Regions from separate parts of the Streptomyces sp. NPDC096176 genome, predicted to be linked through region 1. Evidence: riboswitches for the same ligand, from Rfam matches in the RefSeq annotation. Region 1 holds a riboswitch; the other holds the start of a gene.
What was found. Region 1 has a riboswitch for cobalamin ahead of ACIQ7Q_RS27545 (ABC transporter substrate-binding protein). Riboswitches for the same ligand answer to the same signal wherever they lie in the genome.

Region 1 (4,399 bases):
GCACGGCGGCGGCGCCCATCGAGGCGGCCAGCACGACGCCCACCCGTCCCAGCCCGGCCAGGTCTCCGGTGAAGCTCCCGGCGACCCCGCCACTGCCGACGACCACGGCGGCGACACCCATGCTGGCGCCCGAACTCACGCCCAGGGAGAACGGGTCGGCCAGCGCGTTGCGGAACAGCGTCTGCATCTGCACGCCCGCCACCGCGAGGGCGGCGCCGACGACGGTGGCGGTCAGCGCGCGCGGCAGCCGTACCTGCTCGACGATCACGGACCAGCGCGGGTCCTCGGCTCCGCCGCCGAGAAGGACCCGCACCACCTCCGCGACCGGCACCCGGTGGGAGCCGGTCGCGATGGTGAGGACGAACAGCGCGGCGGTACCGGCCGTGAGAGTGAGGACGACGGCGAGGCGCCGCACCGTTCTCGGCGCGGTCGGCTCGGCGGTCACCTGCTGGTCCGTCACGCCTTGGGCACCGGCTGGTAGAAGGTGAAGTTGTGGCCCTTCGCCTGCTCCGGGTGCATCAGCGCGAACAGGTCGGCGAGGACCAGGTCCGGGCGCAGCACACCCCGTTCGAAGTAGTCGTTGCCGCCGCCGGGGCCGAGCGCCTTCTGGTTCGTCCAGACCGCGCCGGAGGTGACGGCCTTCAGCTCCCCGTACCGGCTGTCGGCCTTCACCGCGTCGGCGGTGGACTTCCACTGCTGGTCGGCGATCCAGACCGGGGCCTCGCCGCCCTTGGCGTACACGGCTTCGAAGTTCAGCTGGAGGTTGCCGGTACCCGCATCGCCGGCCCACGGGTAGGTGCCGCCCGCGTCCTTGATCAGCCGGGCCGCGTAGCTGCCCCCGGCGGGCATGTACCAGGTGCCCTGGTACATCGTGCCGGGCAGGATCTCGACGGGCTTGGCCGCCTCGACCACTCGCGCGCCCTTCTCGGCGACCTTCCGGTAGTCGGCCTCGATGGTGCCGAACAACTCGCCGGCGCGCTTCTCCGCCCCGGTGAGCGCGGCCATCGCCTTCACCCACTCGGCGCGGCCGAGCGGACTAGGCTCCAGCCACTCGGCGTTGGCGACCACCGCGACGCCCGCCTGGCGCAGCTTCGGGTACTGCGGGTCGTCGGTGCCCTGGGTCATCAGCACGTCCGGCTTGGCACCGATGACCGTCTCGGCGTTGAGGGTCTGGTCCTTGGCGTACTCGGTGACTTTCCCCGCCTTCACCCGCGCGATCACCTCTGCGGAGGAGATGTTCGCGGTGCTCGCGACTCCCGTCAGCACGTCCAGGGTGCCGGTCTCGGTGAGCAGCGGCACGTGGGTGGTGGAGGCCGAGTACAGGCTCTTGACGGGGACGGTGACCTGCTGGGCCGACGCCAGTTCACCCGTCAGCTTCGGCTTCGGCGCGCCGCACTTGACCAGGACGTACGACTCGGGCTTCCCCTTCGGGTAGGGCTCCTTGACGGTGAGGACCTGGTAGCTCTTCTCGTAGCGGAGCGTGAAGTTCTTGGCGTGCTTCACCTCCGACTTGACCGGGAAGTAGTCCTCGGCCGGGTCGAAGTTCTTGACGCAGCCCTGTCCCGCGGCCGTCGCCTTGGCATCGGCGGGCCGGCCGGAGTCGCCGCCGCACGCGGTGGAGGTGAGGGCGGCGGCGAGGACAGCCGCGGCGGCGGCCTGACGACGGCCGGGCATGGGGGACCGTACGGACACAGATGACTCCAGGTGGCGTGCGTGGCAGGGCGCACCGGCAGCGCGCGGCGCGCGATGCGGCGTAAGGGAGGGAACCCGCTGAGGGCGGAGGCCGTCAGAACCAGGGGTAGGGGGCTGACGCGTCAAGCGGTACGGACAGACTCCGACGGGCCATGGGCAGCACGAGGCTGCCACCACACCTGAGCAGGCACACGCGTGCCACCGCCTCTCCTGGGGAAATCCGCCCCGTACATCGAGGTGCGACGGCGTGAGTCTCCTGACTCGGGATCACGGCTTCTCCGGCCTTCCCACCCCGGACGGGGCGGTGGCCTCGGGTGGAGTCGCTCCCCCTACACAGTGGCGGTACCGTGCCGGAATCTCACCGGCTTCCTCGTTCCGCCGTCGCTTGTCGGACGGAAGCATGGCAGAGGGGGCCGTCGCTCCGCCAGACCCACCTCTGTGCGTTCAGCCACAGGACGCGGCCTGAGGTCCGCGCACGCCGCATGTTCGCCGCCGAATTCGTCTGCTACGAGGTCGAGTTGGCGTGGGCGGAACGGCTGTGGGTGGGCTTCGCGGACACGTTCGTGCCCGGCTGGTACGACTCCGGCACCGGCCGGATCGCCATCCTCCTCGGCCAGGGCGCCCTCTATCTGGCCGTTCCGCTCGGCCTGCTGTTCTACGTCCGGCACCGCATCGGAGCGAACACGTGGCGCCGGTTGCACCGCTTCGTCATCGTCGTCTATGTGCTGTGTGTGGCACACCCTGCTGTACGGCACCAACGTCTTGTACGGCGAGTGGCCGCGCACCGTGCTGTGGCTGCTGCAACTCCCGGTCGCCGCGTTGCTCTTGCTGCGCCTGCTGCGTCCCGCACGGCGGGCCGAGCGGCTGGGCGCACCCAGGCGGCGCGAGGGCGCGTCGTTGCCGGGCTGGGTGGTGCGGGCCGCCGGCCGGGTGGTCGCCGGGGCCGTCGTGGTGGGGCTCCTCATCGTGATGACATCCGGCCATGACGGCGGCCGGGAACGCCCGGCCGAGCCGCCCGCGACGAGCCCGCACGCTCATGAGCCCGAATGATCCGGGCAGTTGGCTGATGGGATGATGACCGGCGACAGGGCGACGACGGTCCGAGGAAGCCGGTGCGAATCCGGCGCGGTCCCGCCACTGTGATCGGTGAGCGGATCCCGAACGGGCCACTGCCCCGCGGAGGGCGGGAAGGCCGGGACGAGCTGCGAGCCGAGAGCCAGGAGACTCACGTCGTCGCCTCCTCGAAGGACACCGGAGCGGATTTCCCCGGAAGAGAGGGGTGTTTCGGCGTGTCCGAGACAATGGGCGGTGAGGCGTACGCCGTCGAGGTGCCGGCGCGACCGGTCGGCGGTGTGCCCTGCCGGGTCGTCGTGTGCCGGGACTGCTGCTGCGGCACCTCGAAGGTGACCGGCGTCGACCACGCCGCACAGACCGCGCGCCTGCGTGCCGAGGCTCCCGTACGTGTGTCCGCCTGCCTGGACGTGTGCGAGCAGGCAGGCGTGATCGTTGTGCGGCCCTCGTCCGCCGGGCGGGCGGCCGGAGCCCGGCCGGTGTGGCTGGGCCTGGTCAACGACCCGGACGCGACAGAGGACATCGCCGCCTGGGTGCGGGCGGGCGGCCCCGGCGTCGCGCCCCGTCCGGAGATCCTCGACCTGTACACCTTCACCCCGCCGCGCCGCCGCACGGCTTCCTGAGCACCGGCGAGCGCCACGGCTCACAGAGGCAGCGGGGCGATGCCGCGGTCGGGATGGCGCGGGCCGAGGAAGACGACGATGCGGCGGCCGGTGGGCCGGGACGTCCAAGACGTCCCGGCCCACCGGAACCTGCGGTCAGGAAGCGGACAGCTCGCCGCGGACCGTGCGGGCGGCGGCGACCAGGTTCTCCAGGGAGGCGCGGGTCTCGGGCCAGCCACGGGTCTTGAGACCGCAGTCGGGGTTGACCCACAGCCGCTCCGCCGGGATGGCCTTCAAGCCGGTGCGCAGCAGCGCGGCGGCTTCCTCGGTGCTCGGGACGCGCGGGGAGTGGATGTCGTACACCCCCGGGCCCGCCTCGCGGGGATAGCCGTGGGCGGCGAGTTCTCGGGCGACCTGCATGTGCGAGCGGGCGGCCTCCAGGCTGATGACGTCGGCGTCCAGGTCGTCGATGGCCCGGACGATGTCGCCGAACTCGGCGTAGCACATGTGGGTGTGGATCTGCGTGTCCGGGCGCACTCCGCTCGTGCTGAGCCGGAACGCTTCGGTCGCCCAGGCCAGGTAGGCAGGGTGGTCGGCGGAGCGCAGCGGCAGGGTCTCGCGCAGGGCGGGTTCGTCCACCTGGATGACGGATGTGCCGATGGCCTCGAGGTCGTTCACCTCGTCGCGCAGGGCGAGCGCGACCTGACGCGCCGTTTCGCCGAGCGGCTGGTCGTCGCGGACGAAGGACCAGGCGAGCATGGTGACCGGGCCGGTGAGCATGCCCTTGACCGGCTTCTCCGTGAGGGACTGGGCGTACGTCGTCCAGCGCACCGTCATCGCCTCGGGCCGGGAGATGTCGCCGGCCAGGATCGGCGGTCGGACGTAGCGGGTGCCGTAGGACTGGACCCAGCCGTGCTGGGTGGCCAGGTAACCGGTGAGCTGCTCGGCGAAGTACTGGACCATGTCGTTGCGTTCGGGCTCACCGTGCACCAGGACGTCCAGGCCGGTCTTCTCCTGGAAGACGATCACCTCCT
Region 2 (4,399 bases), on a different contig from region 1:
TTCAGCGAACGTGCCTGAACGAGCAGCACACAGATGCCGGTCACGAGCGCCGCGCCCGGCAGCCACAGCGTCCCCCACTGCACACCGCCCAGGCCCCCCAGCGTCCAGGCCAGCACCGCCCTCGCCTCGTTGCCCCGGTCGGTGGTGAGCAGCAGCAGGTCCATCACGGCCGTGAGCACGGAGGCGTACGCCACTCCCGACAGCACCAGGCGCGTCGAGGCGATCCGTCCACCGGAGCGAGCGGTGGTGTAGACGAGGAGCAGCGTCAGCAGGGCACCGGCGAAGGCCGCGGCCGACAGCGACACCGGGCCGAACAGGCTTACGCCGAAAACGATGACGGCCACGGCACCGAGCGACGCACCCGACGACACGCCCAGAAGATAGGGCTCGGCGAGCGGGTTGCGTATGAGGGCCTGCAACGCGGTACCCACCAGGGCGAGCCCCGCACCCGTCACCGCACCGAGCAGCACGCGTGGGGCACGTACGTCGAGCACGATGGTCTCGCGCGCATGGGACCAGACGGGATCGGACCAGTCGGCACCGAGGGCATGCGTCACGATGCCCCACACCTGACCGGGCGGTACCTGCACCGACCCGATGGCCATGCCCGCCGTCATGGAGACGACGAGCAGGACGGCGAGGACCACCAAGGCCGGCGCGAAGGCCCGTCGCTGCGTCTCCTCCCGTGCTGCCGAGTGCCGGGAGTCGGAGGACGCCACCGGGGCGTCCTCCGTCCGAGCCGTCACCGGAACCGCTCGGGATGCAGTCCGTGGGCCAGGTCCTCGACGGCGTACGGCGCGCGGACGCCGACCAGAGTGGCGGTCAGGGGCAGCACGACGAAGCGCTTGTTCTTCACGGCGGGGACGTCGGCGAGGGCGGGCTGAGCGAGCAGGAACTTCTTCTTCTGCTCGATGTTTCCGGCCCCGGCGTAGTCGTAGATCGCGATGACCTCCGGCTTGCGGGCGACGACCTGCTCCCAGGAGACGTCCCCGAAGACGTCGTCGAGGTCCGCGAACACGTTGCGGCCGCCGGCGAGCTTGATGACCTCGGTGCCGAGGCTCTTGCCGCCTGCGGTGAAGGCGGTCTTGTCGCCGCTGTCGTAGACGAACACGGATACGGCGGGCGCCCCTTCCACCGCCTTCGCCGTCGCGCTGACACGTTCCTGAAGGTCGGCCACGAGCTTGTCGGCCCGGTCCCGCACGCCGAAGATCGAGCCGATCGTGCGGATCTCGTCGTAGGTGTCCTTCATGGACACCTGCTTCTTGCCGCAGTACTCGCGATTGAGGTAGGTGTCGATACCGGCGTCGGCGAACGCCTCGCGGGACCTGCCTTCGTCCTCGGCGAACGCGCTGCCGTAACCGCCGTAGACGAAGTCCGGCTCGGCATCCAGGACGTTCTCGAAGGACGGCTCCTTCTTGGCCAGTTCGGGGACGGCCTCGAAGTCCTTCGTGAGCTCGGGCAGGACGGCGGAGTCCGGGAAGGCGGTGCCGACCATCCGGTCCTTCAGCCCGAGCGCGAGCATAAGTTCCGCCGGGTGCTGGTGGATGGTGACCACGCGGGAGGGCGGTGCGTCGTACGTGGTGCGGGTGCCGCAGTTGTCGATGGTGACCGGGAAGCCCTGCGCCACGGGCGAGGCGGCGGGCTTCTTGTCACCGGTGCGCTCGGACGCGGCGCAGCCGGCGAGGAGAGTCGCGGACAGAGCGACGGCGGCGCCCATGGCGCGCAGGGCGTGGCGGCGTGGCCGGGAGTAGGGCAAGGAAAGGGGACGGGGCATGCCGTCGTACACGTAGAGCCTCCTGCGGAGTCCGCGCTCCTCGGATCGGGCCCGCGACAGGCCAGTGTCCTGACTCCCGGATCGACGTTCCCCCGGCCTTCCCGCGCGCGATGCGCAGTGGCTGTTCAGAGTTCCACTCCCCGGTCACAGTGGCGGGACCGTGCCGGAATTGCACCGGCTTCCTGTCTCCCGTCGCGGTGATGACCAGCTGATACTACGTTTCCTCGAACCGTGGGTGAAAGGGCGCACGCGGACGCCTGCCCAGCGGCCGCGTGGCGGCGATGGCGGCGATGGTGAGAACGGCCGCCGCGACGGCGGCGCGCGCGGTGAGGGCGCAGGCGGCGCGCTGGTGAGCGGTGGTCATGTCAGTACCCTGGATGATTCGCCGTGGCAAAGTGCCGCCTTCAACCCACTTGCCCCATTCCGGGGCTGGTGGATGCCTGGCGCATCTCACCGACAACGCGAGAATGTTCGCCCGTCTCGCGGAGCATGCCCTGCGCGGTGAGCTCGTAGCGGGTTACGACGGCGGGGTGGAGCAGCGCAACGCGATCACCGAGGCCACGGCGGGCCGCAGGCCGCCGAGCACCGCGAGGAACTTGCCGCGCACACGGCCGGGCTGGAGGCAGCCTGGGCGGCCTCCGTCGCGAAACCGTCGCGCCGCGACGCCACCACAGCCGGCACGCCGATGGCGATCAGCGACCAGATGCACACTGCCCACTTCGCGGCGGGCAGTCCCGCCGTACGTCGATGATCGGCCGTGGGGCCTGGAAGTCTCCTGCCCCGGCGGCGTTGAAGGCCCGGACGAGCTGTCCGCGCAGTTCCGTCCAGGCGTCCTGCGGGTCCATGCCACGCAGGGGGAGCGGCCAGCCGCCACTCGCCGGAGACGTGGTGGCACATGGTGTGCTTCGCGGCGCTGCCGCCCTTGATGCTGCCCAGGTGCGGAGTGCCGAACTCCATGAGCCGGCAGTACGTCGGCCCCGATCCGGGCGGCGCGGCCTGCCCGAGGGCGTAGCGCTCCAGGGGCAGCTCCGCCCAGGGCGACGTCTCCCAGGCGGTCAGCCGCTCCACGGCCAGGAGCCGGGCGAGCCGGGCGCGTGAGGTGACTCGGGGGAAGGGGTGGACCGCCCCAAGAGGTGCTCTACAGCGATGCGGAGCCCGGAGCCTGCCGCCCAGCCCTGCTGTACGAAGAGCAGAAGGTGGAGGTCGTCCTGCTGCGCGGTGAGCTCGGGGACCCCTCAGTCGTGGTGTCGACGCATCCGTACGAGGAGATGGTCGAGGCCGGCAAGAGGGTGGACGTCATCCAGGGCAGCGGCGTCGGCAAGAGGATCGAGGTTCGGACTATCGGGTGGTGCCGTCCGCTTCTCACCTCGCGTAGTAGTGGCAGAAGTCTTGTCCAGCGGGAAGTCATGCGGCAGGTACTCCCACGGGATGCTGGTCCGATCGGCAGAGAGGGACGTGTCGACGACTTGTCCACAGGTCGTGCCGCCGTGCCAGGGCCGGCCGTTCTCACCCCTCGGGGACTCGGCCGCGCGGTCCTGCCCCCGGGTCTTCAATAGCCGACCATGTCGTAACCGGCGATCCGCTGCTATGGTGCCGCGCCGCTTCGGCGCTCAGATTCCTCAATGAGCCATGGGAGCCTCCTCCTTTGAGACGGAATGGAGGGCCTGGGCCGGCTGACCCGTCGCGGTGCGCGGGTCGACTCCCGGTCGACCGCCCTCGCTCCTGACCGCCGCACGGACCGCCGGAGTGACGGTGATCACTGACGCCCTTCGGAGGGTGCTGCGTACGCTTGTGCCGTCGTCGCGGCGGGGCCGGGAGAGCGGCGAAGCTCTCCCGTAACCGCCTGACGGTGTGCCAGGAAAGTCAGCAAGTGGTCAGCATGAGTCCTGAAAAACCTGGGGAATGCTGCCCGAACATGCGACTCGTTGTAGGGTAGGAAAACCGCCCTTGACCTGCACAAACGCAGGCAGGGAGCCTAGATCCGGGAGTGCCTCGATGCTGCGCACCATGTTCAAGTCCAAGATCCACCGGGCCACGGTCACCCAGGCCGACCTGCATTACGTCGGGTCCGTCACCGTCGACCGCGATCTCATGGACGCCGCCGATCTGTTGCCCGGCGAGCTCGTCCACATCGTCGACATCACCAACGGCGCGCGCCTGGAGACCTACGTCATCGAGGGGCAGCGTGGCTCCGGTGTCATCGGGATCAACGGTGCCGCCGCCCATCTGGTGCACCCCGGGGACCTGGTGATCCTCATCAGCTACGCACAGGTCGAGGACGCCGAGGCGCGCACCCTCGTGCCCAGCGTCGTGCACGTGGACGCCGACAACCGCGTCGTGGCGCTCGGCTCCGACGCTTCCGAGCCTGTGCCCGGCAGCGACACGGCCCGCAGCCCGCAGGCGGCCACCGCGCTCTGACGCGGCGCGACGCGAGGTGCACCGGCCCACCCCACGGCACCGCCCAGCCTGAAAGTCCCGGCCGTGGTAGAGCTTCAGTGCTGGATCAGGCCGCCGACCGGGACCGGAGCGACGTGGCCGGTCGGCGGAGACGTCTGCGCCAGGGCGAGGCCGATGTCGACCAGCGATGACCGGCGCAGGCAAGCGACGTCCGGGATCGGAGTCCAG

Region 2: linked by a shared signal. The riboswitch ahead of ACIQ7Q_RS22300 (ABC transporter substrate-binding protein) and the one ahead of ACIQ7Q_RS27545 (ABC transporter substrate-binding protein) in region 1 are both predicted to bind cobalamin.

Annotation. Positions count from the first base shown of each region.
Region 1 covers NZ_JBIWFV010000011.1:193,954-198,352, forward strand. The annotation lists gene ACIQ7Q_RS27540 (FecCD family ABC transporter permease) at 1-460, opposite strand, end outside; gene ACIQ7Q_RS27545 (ABC transporter substrate-binding protein) at 457-1,692, opposite strand; cobalamin riboswitch at 1,921-2,105, opposite strand; gene ACIQ7Q_RS27550 (hypothetical protein) at 2,422-2,742, shown strand; cobalamin riboswitch at 2,795-2,919, shown strand; gene ACIQ7Q_RS27555 ((2Fe-2S) ferredoxin domain-containing protein) at 2,994-3,386, shown strand; gene metE (5-methyltetrahydropteroyltriglutamate--homocysteine S-methyltransferase) at 3,522-4,399, opposite strand, start outside.
Region 2 covers NZ_JBIWFV010000007.1:431,482-435,880, reverse strand. The annotation lists gene ACIQ7Q_RS22305 (FecCD family ABC transporter permease) at 1-719, opposite strand, end outside; gene ACIQ7Q_RS22300 (ABC transporter substrate-binding protein) at 743-1,786, opposite strand; cobalamin riboswitch at 1,816-1,998, opposite strand; gene ACIQ7Q_RS22295 (hypothetical protein) at 1,989-2,138, opposite strand; gene ACIQ7Q_RS22290 (hypothetical protein) at 2,908-3,330, shown strand; gene panD (aspartate 1-decarboxylase) at 3,770-4,192, shown strand; partial or broken gene ACIQ7Q_RS22280 (NUDIX hydrolase) at 4,267-4,398, opposite strand.